2 regions of the Paenibacillus borealis genome follow, and region 1 is predicted to be linked to the other one. Evidence: predicted binding sites of a transcription regulator. Region 1 holds the regulator's gene; the other holds the start of a gene.

Region 1 (5,900 bases):
ATCCAATTTTAGTGTCCGGCCATTGATAGCTGAGCTGCCCTCTTTGGATACATACTGCACCAGCTCACGTAATTTCGTTCCCGGCTGCAGATCAAGTTTCAAAGTAACCTCATTGCGTTTAATACTAATATGGGAATCCTTCACTCCCTCATAGGATGATACGAGCTTTTGCAGCGGCTCCTGCACGGCGAACTGACGATAGGAATACCAGCCCCCGAATAACAATGCAGCGGACAGCAGAGACGTTAGCAGTACAGGCATAAGACGCAGTTTCAAGAAACGTCCTCCTCTCAATGATGACCGAACATAAATCTATAATAAGACCAACCAGCGTGTCTAGCGCCCATCCGAGACTGACATGCTCTTAAGCATGTCTTGATACAAGTAGTAGTATATCATAGGTGTATATACGATTTTACATAAAAGTGTGAATATATTTAAAATTTTTGATACTAATTTCTGGATGTTTCAGTAGATTATCTTTCTTATCGGCAAAAAATATGTACAGAATTAGCTTTGCCGTAAGGATAACAGAGAAAGAGCGCCCTTAAGCATATAAATGCCTGCGGCGCTCTCTTTTGGATGATGTGGACATAGTGTTTCGGACTCAGATTCCGTTAATTGACCGATCACACCCCATTTCGGGCTCAAATGAACAAGATAACGGAATCTCAGTCCGCTTCGATGCCAGAATAGGCTTTTTAGAAGAAATAAGGGCTTCTCAGTCCGCTTCACTCCGCTTGAATTTACACTTTGGCTTGGTGCTGTCTGATTTCGCCGGCCATATATTCTGCAAAATCAATTAATAACTCCGGGTCGTAACTACTGTCACTCGCCACACCGCTATATTCTTCAAGGCAGTGCTTCAGCAGCCCGTGATAGCTGGACGGCAAATGCTGCAGGCCCCACTCCCCGCCTTCCTTTTTGGAAGACACTACTTCTTCCCGCACAAAATACAGCACCCGGCACAAATTCAGTGTGTAGTACACAGGAGAATCTATGATTTGCTGAGCCGCATCTCCGATATCACCTAGGATAGAATCCAGGTAGTATTGGCGGTCTACCGGCAGAAACGCTTCGCGGATAGGTTCACCGTACAAAATAAATCCCCGCTGATAGACGACGGCAAATTGAGCCGCAAGATCCCTGTCCTCATAACCGCCGCATAAATAATTCTCATCATTTCTGTAGCGGTCCAGATGAAAGTCCGAGAAATGAAACTCAAAAGGTGCCGGATGCACAAAATTCTTCAGATATTTCTTCAGTACAACAGTTAGCTCAATCCCGCGCCGGTTCGGCAGACTGTCGTGATAAGCTATCACTTTCTTGGCCAGTTTCCGGCTAACCTCTACAGGAAGCTTGTCGTGTACGACAATCAGCAGATCAATATCACTTTTATCCGGATGAAAGCAGCCCATGGCCAGCGAACCGTGCAGATAAATCCCGGACAAATTCGCCCCCATTTCCTCTTTGAACAACGTTACCGCCTGATCTAAATAGGCTAGAATTTCCAACTTTATGATCCTCCTGAATGTCAATTATGGTTGAAACAGATGCCGGGAACACATACTTCCGATATGGCAATCCGGTATGTATCATCGTATATACTAATTGATGCTATCCAGCTGGCAAGCCATCGAAACGGGTTGGAATTTTCCCCTCCCGTATTATTAAGCCATAGCTCCCGGTGAGTCACAAGTCCAAGAATGGCTATAGACTGTTCTCTCCCTTGAAGAAGCATTTAAATTCCGGCTTATATGCATAAAAAATGCGGGAGAACAGTTCAACTGTCCCCCCGCTCCTGCTGTAAACCATACTGGCTGCCGCTTACCGGTTGGGCAGGCTATACCCTTCACCGATAGCACTGCCGTCTGTGAAACGATAGAAGCTGTAATAGAACCTGCCGTCCTTTTTGTAAAACAGCTGCCAGGCATATTCTCCATTATATACTCCGGGCAGCAGCCGCTTAATCGTAATACCCGGAAGCTGGTCAGCTATAATATCACGGATTTGCGCCTCAGAAGTCCCTTTGCTGAGCTCCTCCGCGTATAAATCATTTTCGCCTCCGGCAGGCTGGCCTTCCCTGGTAAAGCGGACCCAAACCATCATTTCAGTCCCTGCATCATTTTTTCCGGTAAGCACCCAGTAAATCGCATTTTCATCCCAGACGGATTTCTGTGCTTTGGATATCTCAGTTAAGCCGGCCCGTGCTCTGGCAATCTCTTTGGCTTCACTCCGCTCGTTCCACTGATCCTTCATAATGTAGGCATAGAACTGGCTTAGTCCGAACAGAAGGAGCAGAACCAGGGAGATCCCCAGCGGAAGCCATTTTCTCCTCTTCTTCAACATACAGCTTCCTTTCCATTTAGCCTGTATTACCGTTTAAGCAGAGCTTCGAACGTTTCCTGTGCTTTGCGGCGGATGGCTTCTTCATCGAGTGTCAGGCATTGTCCGTGCTTCACAACCTGTTTGCCGTTCACCCAGACATGCTCGACATCCTTGGCACTGGCTGAATATACTGCATGGGACAAAAGATCGGTATGCGGGAGCAAATGCGGCTGATCAATATCAATCGCGATGAAGTCGGCCTTCATCCCTGCTGAAAGCCTGCCCACCTGGTTCAGGAAAATAGACTGCGCACCATATTCGGTCGCCATCAGCAGCGCCTCTGGAGCCGGTACTGCTGTCGGATCACCGCTTACGCCTTTGTGAATCAGCGCGGCCAGACGCATCTCTTCGAACATATCCAGGTTGTTGTTGCTTGCTGCACCGTCCGTACCCAGGGAGACCTTAACTCCTGCTCTGAGCAGCTCAGGAACACGGGCTACTCCGCTGGCCAGCTTCAGGTTGCTGCCTGGATTATGGGATACACCGACATTGTGGCGGGCCAGAATCTCAATCTCTTCATCATTCAGATGAACGCCATGGGCGATCAGGGACGGCCGGGTGAACATTCCCAGCTTCTCCAGATGAGCGACCGGACGCAGGCCGTAATCGGCCACATTCTGCTCCACCTCATGGCGGGTTTCGGACATATGCGTGTGCATTGGCAGATCAAGATCATGAGCCGCCTGGACAAACTTCATGAAAAACTCCGGAGGACAGGTGTAAGGCGCATGCGGCGAGAGCATCGCAGTAATTCGGCCGTCAGCCTTACCATGCCAGTTACGGGCAAAAGCAATTGCCTCAGCCAGCTTGTGATTCTGGACCTCTTCCGGACAGAGTCCGATGACACCGCGCATCAGCACGCCGCGGATGCCGGACTGCTCGGTGACCTCAGCAACCCGGTCCATGTGATCATACATATCAAGGAAGGTCGTAGTGCCGCCCTTCAGCATCTCAAGAACAGACAGAGAGGTTCCCCAGTACACATCCTCACCGGTGAATTTCTCTTCCATCGGCCACATTTTTTCCTGCAGCCAAGCCTGAAGCACCATATCATCACCGTACCCGCGCAGCAGGGACATCGCTGCATGGCCGTGGGTGTTGACGAGACCCGGCATAAACAGCAGACGGCTGCCGTCAATAACCCGGGCATCCTCTTCGATTACAGGCTTCGCTTCACCTATGTAAGTAATCAGATCATTCTCTATGGTCATATAACCGTTCAGAACCGGCTTGTCGCTGCCTGGAACCAGGAAACGGCCGTCTTTAATAATCGTTTTATTGCTGCTCATCTTCAGCTTCGTCCTTTCCGTCATGTAAATAATAAGCCAGACTCTGCAGATCAGTGGTGAAATCGGCGGCATGAATCCGGATATTAGCCGGAGTCTTAAGAATAACAGGGGCAAAATTGAGGATGGCCTCAATGCCCGAATCCACCAGAATATCCGCTACGTTCTGTGCTTCACTGTCCGGAACGGTAATAATTCCGATACGGATGCCCTGCGCACGGATGGTATCCCCCAGCTCACTCATCGGCTGCACAGTCAACGAGTTGATCTGCTGGCCTACCTTAGGCTCGTAAGCATCAAATATAGCTGTAATCTTCATCGTATCCTTCAAGTAGGCATTGTAATTCGACAAGGCGTGGCCGAGATTACCCGCACCTACTAGAGCTACGTTAATCTGCTGGTCCAGCTTCAGAATATGACGGATCTTCTCAATCAGATAAGAGACGTCATAACCGATGCCCTTTCTGCCGAAATCACCGAAATAAGCCAGGTCCTTGCGGATCTGGGCGGGATTAAGATCAAGCTTCTGTCCCAGCTCCTGAGAAGAAACTGTAGAGATTTCACGTTTTTGGAGATCGTTCAGGAAACGCAGGTACACTGGGAGTCTGCGGACGACGGCCTCCGATATTTTATCCGATTTCATGTTTTCTCCTCCTAAAAGTTTGATGTGATAATCCGATTATAGGAACCGTGCTCCGGTACTGCCCAATTGGGCAGCAGCCGTGGAGCGCGGGACTTCAGAACCATAATTACTTATACATAATATCAACCGGGGAACGGATATTAAACCCCGCCTTCTTCCAGCCACTCTGCAATCCGCGGCACCATCTGATCAGTCAGCATATGCTCCATCTTGGGACCGGGCAGCGAATACAGGAAATACTTCCCATAATAAGATTCAATGACTCTGGTATCATATACAATAACAATTCCGCGGTCCTGTGCGGTGCGGACCAGCCTTCCGAAGCCTTGCTTGAATCGGATCACGGCCTGCGGGACAGACAGCTTCATGAAAGGATTCTTCTTCTGTGCCTGCAGCAGCTCTGATTTCGCTTCAGCCAGCGGATGATTTGGCGGCTGGAAGGGCAGTCTGACAATCGCCAGGCAGGTCAAAGCCTCCCCGGGAATATCTACACCCTCCCAGAAGCTGCTCGTACCGAGCAAGACAGACGCCGAACTGTCCTGGAACCGCCGGATCAGCTTGCTCCGGCTGCCGCCTTCTACACCCTGGCCTAGCACCATGATATCCTGCGAAGCCAACGCCTCTTTCAGCGGATCATAAACCTGGCGCAGCATCTTGTAGGATGTGAACAGTACGAGCATCCGCCCCCGTGTGGCCACTGCAGTTTCGGCCAGAGAATGGACCAGCGTATCTACAAAGCGGGCATCCCCAATGCTTCCCTTGACGCTCGGGAAATCACGCGGAATGACAAGCAGCGCCTGTTCGCGGTATTTGAACGGAGACGGAAGCAGTGCTGTCATCAGACGCCCCTGCTCTGCTGCCTCGCCAAGACCCAGATTATCTATCATGAACTGGAATGACTTATCCACAGACAAGGTGGCCGAGGTCAGGATGATACTCCTCTTCTTGTCGAAGAACAGCTCCCGCAGCTGGGTGCTGACATCCACCGGAACGGCATACATCTGCAGCGACTTGCCGCGGTAATTACCGCTCCCCTCCAGCCAGTACACAATATTCTCGTCATTCAGTCCCATAAAGAATCGGATCTGCTCTCTAATGGAGGCCAGGTCCTTGAACAACCCGCCGATATCCGTCACGAGGCTGTCCGATGAGGACTGGCTGTCCGTATCACGCATCTCACTAAGCATTTTATCACCCTTGCGGATGATATCGCTCAGGCTGAGGTTGAGTGTATTCTCCAGGGCAGCCAGCTCCTCCCACTCTTTGGGCTTCTTGCCCGGCTGCAGGCGTGCGACCAGCTGGCCGGCTTCACCAGCTCCGGCATCGCTGCGTTCAGGCAGCAGGGCGAAGAGCTTATCGCTAAGCGTATCCCAGGACTCCTTAACGGTAAGCAGATCCGGGTAGATCCGGTCGATGACGCCGCTCCATTCCGAAGCCTGCTCACTGCCGGACGATTGCAGAGTCTGGCGCAGAGCAGGCAGCTGTCCGCTCCGGCTGTCCTTGTACAGGCGGGTGAGCGTATGCGCTACGGTGAAGTATTTCATCTGCATGCCGAGGTGTTTGCCGGCTATATCCTCCAGATG
Region 2 (5,900 bases), 300 kb from region 1:
GATGCAGGTGTGAAAGCTGGCGCTCCTGAGAACTTTATCCAGTGGATCGAGCTTCCTACTATGGACAAAACAAACGCACTGATGAACAATCCTGACGTTGCACTGATTCTGGCAACCGGCGGATCGGCAATGGTCAAAGCAGCTTACAGCTGCGGCAAACCGGCACTCGGCGTAGGTCCTGGTAACGTACCTGCTTTCATTGAGAAGAGTGCTGATATTGATCAGGCAGTAACAGACATCATCCTTTCCAAGACATTCGATAATGGTATGATCTGTGCTTCCGAGCAAGCGGTTATTATTGAAGAAGCGATTTTCGACCAAGTGAAGAAGAAAATGATTGCGAACGGCTGCTACTTTGTTAACAAAGAGGAAGCTGCCAAGCTGACTAGCGGCGCAATGAACGTAGAGAAATGTGCGGTTAACCCGGCTATCGTCGGCCAATCCGCTGTGAAGATCGCTGAAATGTGCGGTATTCAGGTTCCTGCCGGAACGAAAATCCTGGTAGCTGAGCTTGAAGGTGTAGGTACTAAATATCCGCTGTCCGCTGAGAAGCTGAGCCCGGTTCTGGCTTGCTACAAAGTGAAGAACGCTGACCAAGGTATCGAACGCGCAGCTGAAATCGTTGAATTCGGCGGCATGGGCCACAGCTCGGCTATCCACTCGAACAACGAAGAAGTAATCATGAAGTTCTCCAACCGTCTGCAAACCGGACGTATTCTCGTCAACTCGCCATCTACACACGGCGCAATCGGCGATATTTACAACACCAATATCCCTTCACTGACACTGGGCTGCGGATCTTACGGACGCAACTCTGTATCGCAAAACGTGACTGCAATCAATCTGATCAACGTGAAAAGGGTGAATCGTCGTACCGTGAATATGCAATGGTTTAAAGTACCTGACAAGATTTACTTCGAAAAGGGATCCACTCAGTACCTGGCCAAAATGCCTGATATCACTCGTGTAGCTATTATCACTGACCCAATGATGGTTAAACTGGGCTATGTTGAAAGAGTAGAGCACTATCTGCGTCAACGCCAGACTCCTGTTGCGATCGAAGTGTTCTCGGAAGTTGAACCGGATCCATCGACAACTACGGTTGAAAAAGGTACGGCTATGATGAACAGATTCCAGCCGGACTGCATCATCGCACTCGGCGGCGGTTCCCCAATGGATGCTGCCAAAGGAATGTGGTTGTTCTATGAACATCCGGATGCAGACTTTAACGGCCTGAAACAGAAGTTCATGGATATCCGCAAACGGGTATACAAATTCCCTAAGCTGGGTAACAAAGCGAAATTCGTTGCGATTCCAACAACTTCCGGTACAGGTTCTGAAGTAACTTCGTTCGCAGTTATCACAGACAAGACAACGGGCAATAATACTAAGTATCCGCTGGCTGACTATGAGCTGACTCCAGACGTTGCTATCATTGATCCGGAGTTTGTATACAGCTTGCCTAGAACTGCTGTTGCCGATACAGGTATGGACGTATTGACACATGCTATCGAAGCTTATGTATCTGTAATGGCCAGTGACTATTCCGATGGTCTGGCAATCAAAGCGATTCAGCTGGTATTCCAGTGGCTGGAAAAATCCGCATTGACTGGCGACAAGCTTGCCCGCGAAAAAATGCACAACGCTTCTACACTTGCCGGTATGGCATTTGCAAATGCATTCCTGGGTATTAACCACAGCTTGGCGCACAAATGGGGCGGCCAGTACCACACGGCTCATGGCCGTACCAATGCCATCCTGATGCCGCATGTTATCCGTTACAATGCCAAGAAACCTACGAAGTTCGCTTCGTTCCCTAAATATTCGCACTTTGTAGCTGACGAACGGTATGCTGAAATTGCCCGTATCCTGGGATTGCCGGCACGTACTACTGAAGAAGGCGTAACCAGCCTGATCAATGCTATCCGCGAAATGAACAAAAAACTCGGCATCGAAGAATCCTTCTCGGCTCTTGGCTTTGATCCTAAGGACTTCGAATCCCGTGTAGATTACCTGGCTGACCGTGCATTTGAAGACCAATGTACAACTGCCAACCCTAAAATGCCGCTGGTATCTGAGCTTGCTGATGTATACCGCAACGCATTCTATGGAAGATTCGATAACTAATATACGATTGCCTGGCAAAGAATAAGGTTAAAGGTTAATATGGAACTGGATGGAAGTGACAAATATCACCGAAAGAGTGATATTTGTCACAGTCCTTTTTCAGAAAATAAACTAAAATGTTTATATAAACAACGATCCCAGTTATGAAATCGCGATTGTGAATTTTATAACAACCAATGGCTACGGGATCACGAGACACGGGATTAACCTTCAAGCCCGCGATCTCTACAAATATACTAAATATAAATGGAGGGATTTAGCATGTCGGTGATTGAAAGAGAAGTACAAGAGGTTAAGTCGGGTTGGAGAAGTTTTACTAAAGGTACATGGGCTAAGAAAGTTGACGTTAATAACTTTATTGCCAAGAACATCAAGCCTTATGAAGGAAATGAAGATTTCCTGGTAGGTCCTACCAGCAACACAACTGAACTGTGGAAGATTATCTCCCAGCTTAGCAAGGAAGAAAGAGAAAGAGGCGGCGTATGGGATGTTTCCCTCGATACTGTCTCCACTATCACTTCCCACAATCCGGGCTACATCGACAAGGACAAGGAACAAATTGTCGGCGTTCAGACTGATGCTCCTTTCAGACGTTCCATTCAACCGTTCGGCGGTATCAAGATGATGATCGATGCTACTAAGGCTTACGGCTTCGAGCTTCCGCAAAATATCGTTGACATGTTCACGAACATCCGCAAAACGCATAACCAAGGCGTATTTGATGCATATACACCAGATATGAGAGCTGTGCGTAAATCCGGCGTAATCACTGGTCTTCCTGATGCTTATGGCCGCGGACGTATCATCGGCGACTATCGCCGTATTGCTCTGTATGGTATTGATTTCCTGATTAAAGACAAGAAGCAACAACTGACTGAGCTTGAAGTGGATTCCATGACAGAAGAAGTAATTCGTCTGCGTGAAGAGCTGTCCGAGCAAATGCGTGCTCTGGGCGAACTGAAACAAATGGCTGCTGCACATGGACTTGATATTTCGAAACCGGCTAATAACTTCAAAGAAGCTACTCAATGGGTATACTTCGGTTATCTGGCTGCAGTTAAAGAGCAAAACGGTGCCGCAATGTCCCTGGGACGCGTATCCTCCTTCCTTGATATCTATGTACAACGTGATTTCGAAGAAGGTACTCTTACTGAAGAACAAGCACAGGAAATCGTTGACCATTTCGTAATGAAATTGCGTATCGTGAAATTCCTGCGTACGCCTGACTATAATGATCTGTTCTCCGGCGACCCTACTTGGGTAACTGAATCCATCGGTGGTATGGCTGAAGACGGAACAACACGCGTAACTAAGAACAGCTTCCGCTTCCTGCATACCCTGTACAATCTGGGACCTGCACCAGAACCAAACCTGACTGTACTGTGGTCGGAAAAGTTGCCTGAAGGCTTCAAAAAATATTGTGCTAAGGTTTCCATCGAAACCAGTGCTATCCAATATGAGAACGATGATGTAATGCGTCCATACTGGGGTGAAGATTACGCGATTGCCTGCTGCGTATCCCCAATGCGTATCGGTAAACAAATGCAGTTCTTCGGTGCCCGTGCCAACCTGGCAAAAGCCCTGCTGTATGCAATCAATGGTGGTAAGGATGAAAAATCCGGCGCTCAGGTAGGTCCTGAATATCCGGCGATCACTTCCGAATACCTTGATTACGACGAAGTGATGAAACGTTTCAAACCAATGATGGAATGGCTGGCTAAGACTTATGTCAACACGCTGAACATCATCCACTATATGCATGACAAATATTCTTACGAACGTATCGAAATGGCGCTGCATGACCGCGACATTCTGCGTACTATGGCTTGCGGTATTGCCGGTCTGTCCGTTGCTGCCGACTCCCTGAGCGCAATTAAATACGCTAAGGTTAAACCGATCCGCAACGAAGAAGGTATTGCTATCGACTTCGAAACTGAAGGTGAATTCCCTTGCTACGGTAACAACGACGACGCTGTTGACGGCATCGCGGTTGAACTGGTTGAAACCTTCATGAGCATGATCCGTAAAAACAAAACTTACCGTGATGCTGTACCAACTCAATCGGTATTGACTATCACTTCGAACGTGGTATACGGTAAGAAGACTGGTACTACTCCTGATGGACGTAAAAAAGGCGAACCATTCGCACCTGGTGCTAACCCAATGCACGGACGCGACAAGAAGGGTGCACTTGCTTCCCTGAACTCTGTTGCTAAACTGCCTTACTCCGATGCACAGGATGGTATCTCCAACACATTCTCGATCGTTCCTAAGGCTCTGGGTAAAGACGAAGAATCCCGTAAGTCCAACCTGGTATTCATGATGGACGGATACTTCCACAACAACGCTCAGCACTTGAACGTTAACGTATTTAACCGTGAGCAGCTAATCGATGCTATGGATCACCCTGAGAACTATCCGCAGCTGACCATTCGCGTATCCGGCTATGCTGTTAACTTCATCAAGCTGACCCGCGAACAACAGCTGGATGTTATCAACCGTACGTTCCACGATTCCATGTAAGAATTGTTCTTGCAGATCAAGAATTGAAATAAATCAAAGAGCTGCCGCCCTTGCAAGAGGGCGGTACACTCTTGTTTAAAAGTAATTAAAATTTTAAGTTTTATTTCGAAAGGATGACATCTCATGCTTAAAGGACATATCCACTCCTTGGAAACTTTTGGAACGGTGGATGGCCCGGGTATCCGCTTCGTGCTTTTTATGCAGGGCTGCCTACTTAAGTGTCAGTATTGCCACAACCCGGATACCTGGGGATTGAATGAAGGCAAGGAAATGACCGTTGAAGAAGTGCTGGCGGAAATTGAACCTTACCTGAATTATTATAAAACTTCCGGCGGCGGACTTACCGTATCCGGTGGTGAACCAACACTGCAGGCACATTTCGTCAAACAGCTGTTCACCGAAGTGAAGAAACGCTGGAATTTGCATACTACGCTTGATACCAACGGCTACAATGATGGTTCGAAAATTAGCGATTTGCTTGATGTAACCGATCTTGTTCTGTTGGATCTGAAGCACATTGATGATGAAGCTCACATCAAACTGACCGGCAAATCCAACGACCGTACCCTGAAGCTTGCCCGCTGGTTGTCAGATAATAACCGCAAAATGTGGATCCGCCACGTGTACGTTCCCGGCATTCATAATAAGGAAGAGGACCTGCATAATCTCGGCCGGTTCATCGGGACACTTAATGGAGTAGAGAAGTTCGAAATCCTGCCTTATCATGTAATGGGAATATATAAATGGCAGGAGCTTGGCCGTCCCTATGAGCTTGAAGGGGTGGAAACGCCATCTGATGAAGAAGTGCAGCGTGCATATCGGCTGATTGAAGAGGGCCGTAAACAGTCTGCTCTGGTATAAATTCATACACGATATCTAACGAAAGCGGAGCTTCCAATCTGAGGAGTTTCGCTTTTTTGATGCCTGGTGAAGTGAATCCGCTTAAATGGGGCTGCTGGATGTCACATATGCATGTGAAAAAAACAAAGTAATGTATAAGTATACTGACATGAATGAACCGAATTTTATGAATCGAAAGATCCATTTGTTATGATACATAACTTGATAAGTCACAAAACACAACTGAATTCGCTTACATTAGAGTATTTTATCCCTATTGTAGATGAATCTTAACCTTACGATTACAAACAGGGTTTTCTATAATAAGAGTTGTAAGGGAAACCATTAAATAGGGAGGGTCACCCGTAATGAGAAAAAGCTTAACAATGCTGTTGTCCCTGATGTTCGTC

The links. Region 1 encodes Rex, which represses fermentation and respiration genes when NADH is low (regulators of the CRP and FNR family bind a similar motif). Its sites were predicted from a motif close to TTGTGAAATATTTCACAA; they were not measured.
Region 2: pflB (formate C-acetyltransferase) is a predicted target of Rex. The motif match lies at 2,283-2,300, and genes of this name have one in related genera.

What each region holds. Positions count from the first base shown of each region.
Region 1 is NZ_CP009285.1:5,242,569-5,248,468, forward strand. Features, by position in the region: gene PBOR_RS22200 (hypothetical protein) at 1-276, opposite strand, end outside; gene PBOR_RS22205 (aminoglycoside adenylyltransferase domain-containing protein) at 747-1,514, opposite strand; gene PBOR_RS22210 (cell wall elongation regulator TseB-like domain-containing protein) at 1,828-2,349, opposite strand; gene PBOR_RS22215 (amidohydrolase) at 2,376-3,677, opposite strand; gene PBOR_RS22220 (redox-sensing transcriptional repressor Rex) at 3,664-4,317, opposite strand; gene dinG (ATP-dependent DNA helicase DinG) at 4,458-5,900, opposite strand, start outside.
Region 2 is NZ_CP009285.1:5,540,398-5,546,297, reverse strand. Features, by position in the region: gene adhE (bifunctional acetaldehyde-CoA/alcohol dehydrogenase) at 1-2,127, shown strand, start outside; gene pflB (formate C-acetyltransferase) at 2,389-4,650, shown strand; gene pflA (pyruvate formate-lyase-activating protein) at 4,774-5,511, shown strand; gene PBOR_RS23795 (ABC transporter substrate-binding protein) at 5,859-5,900, shown strand, end outside.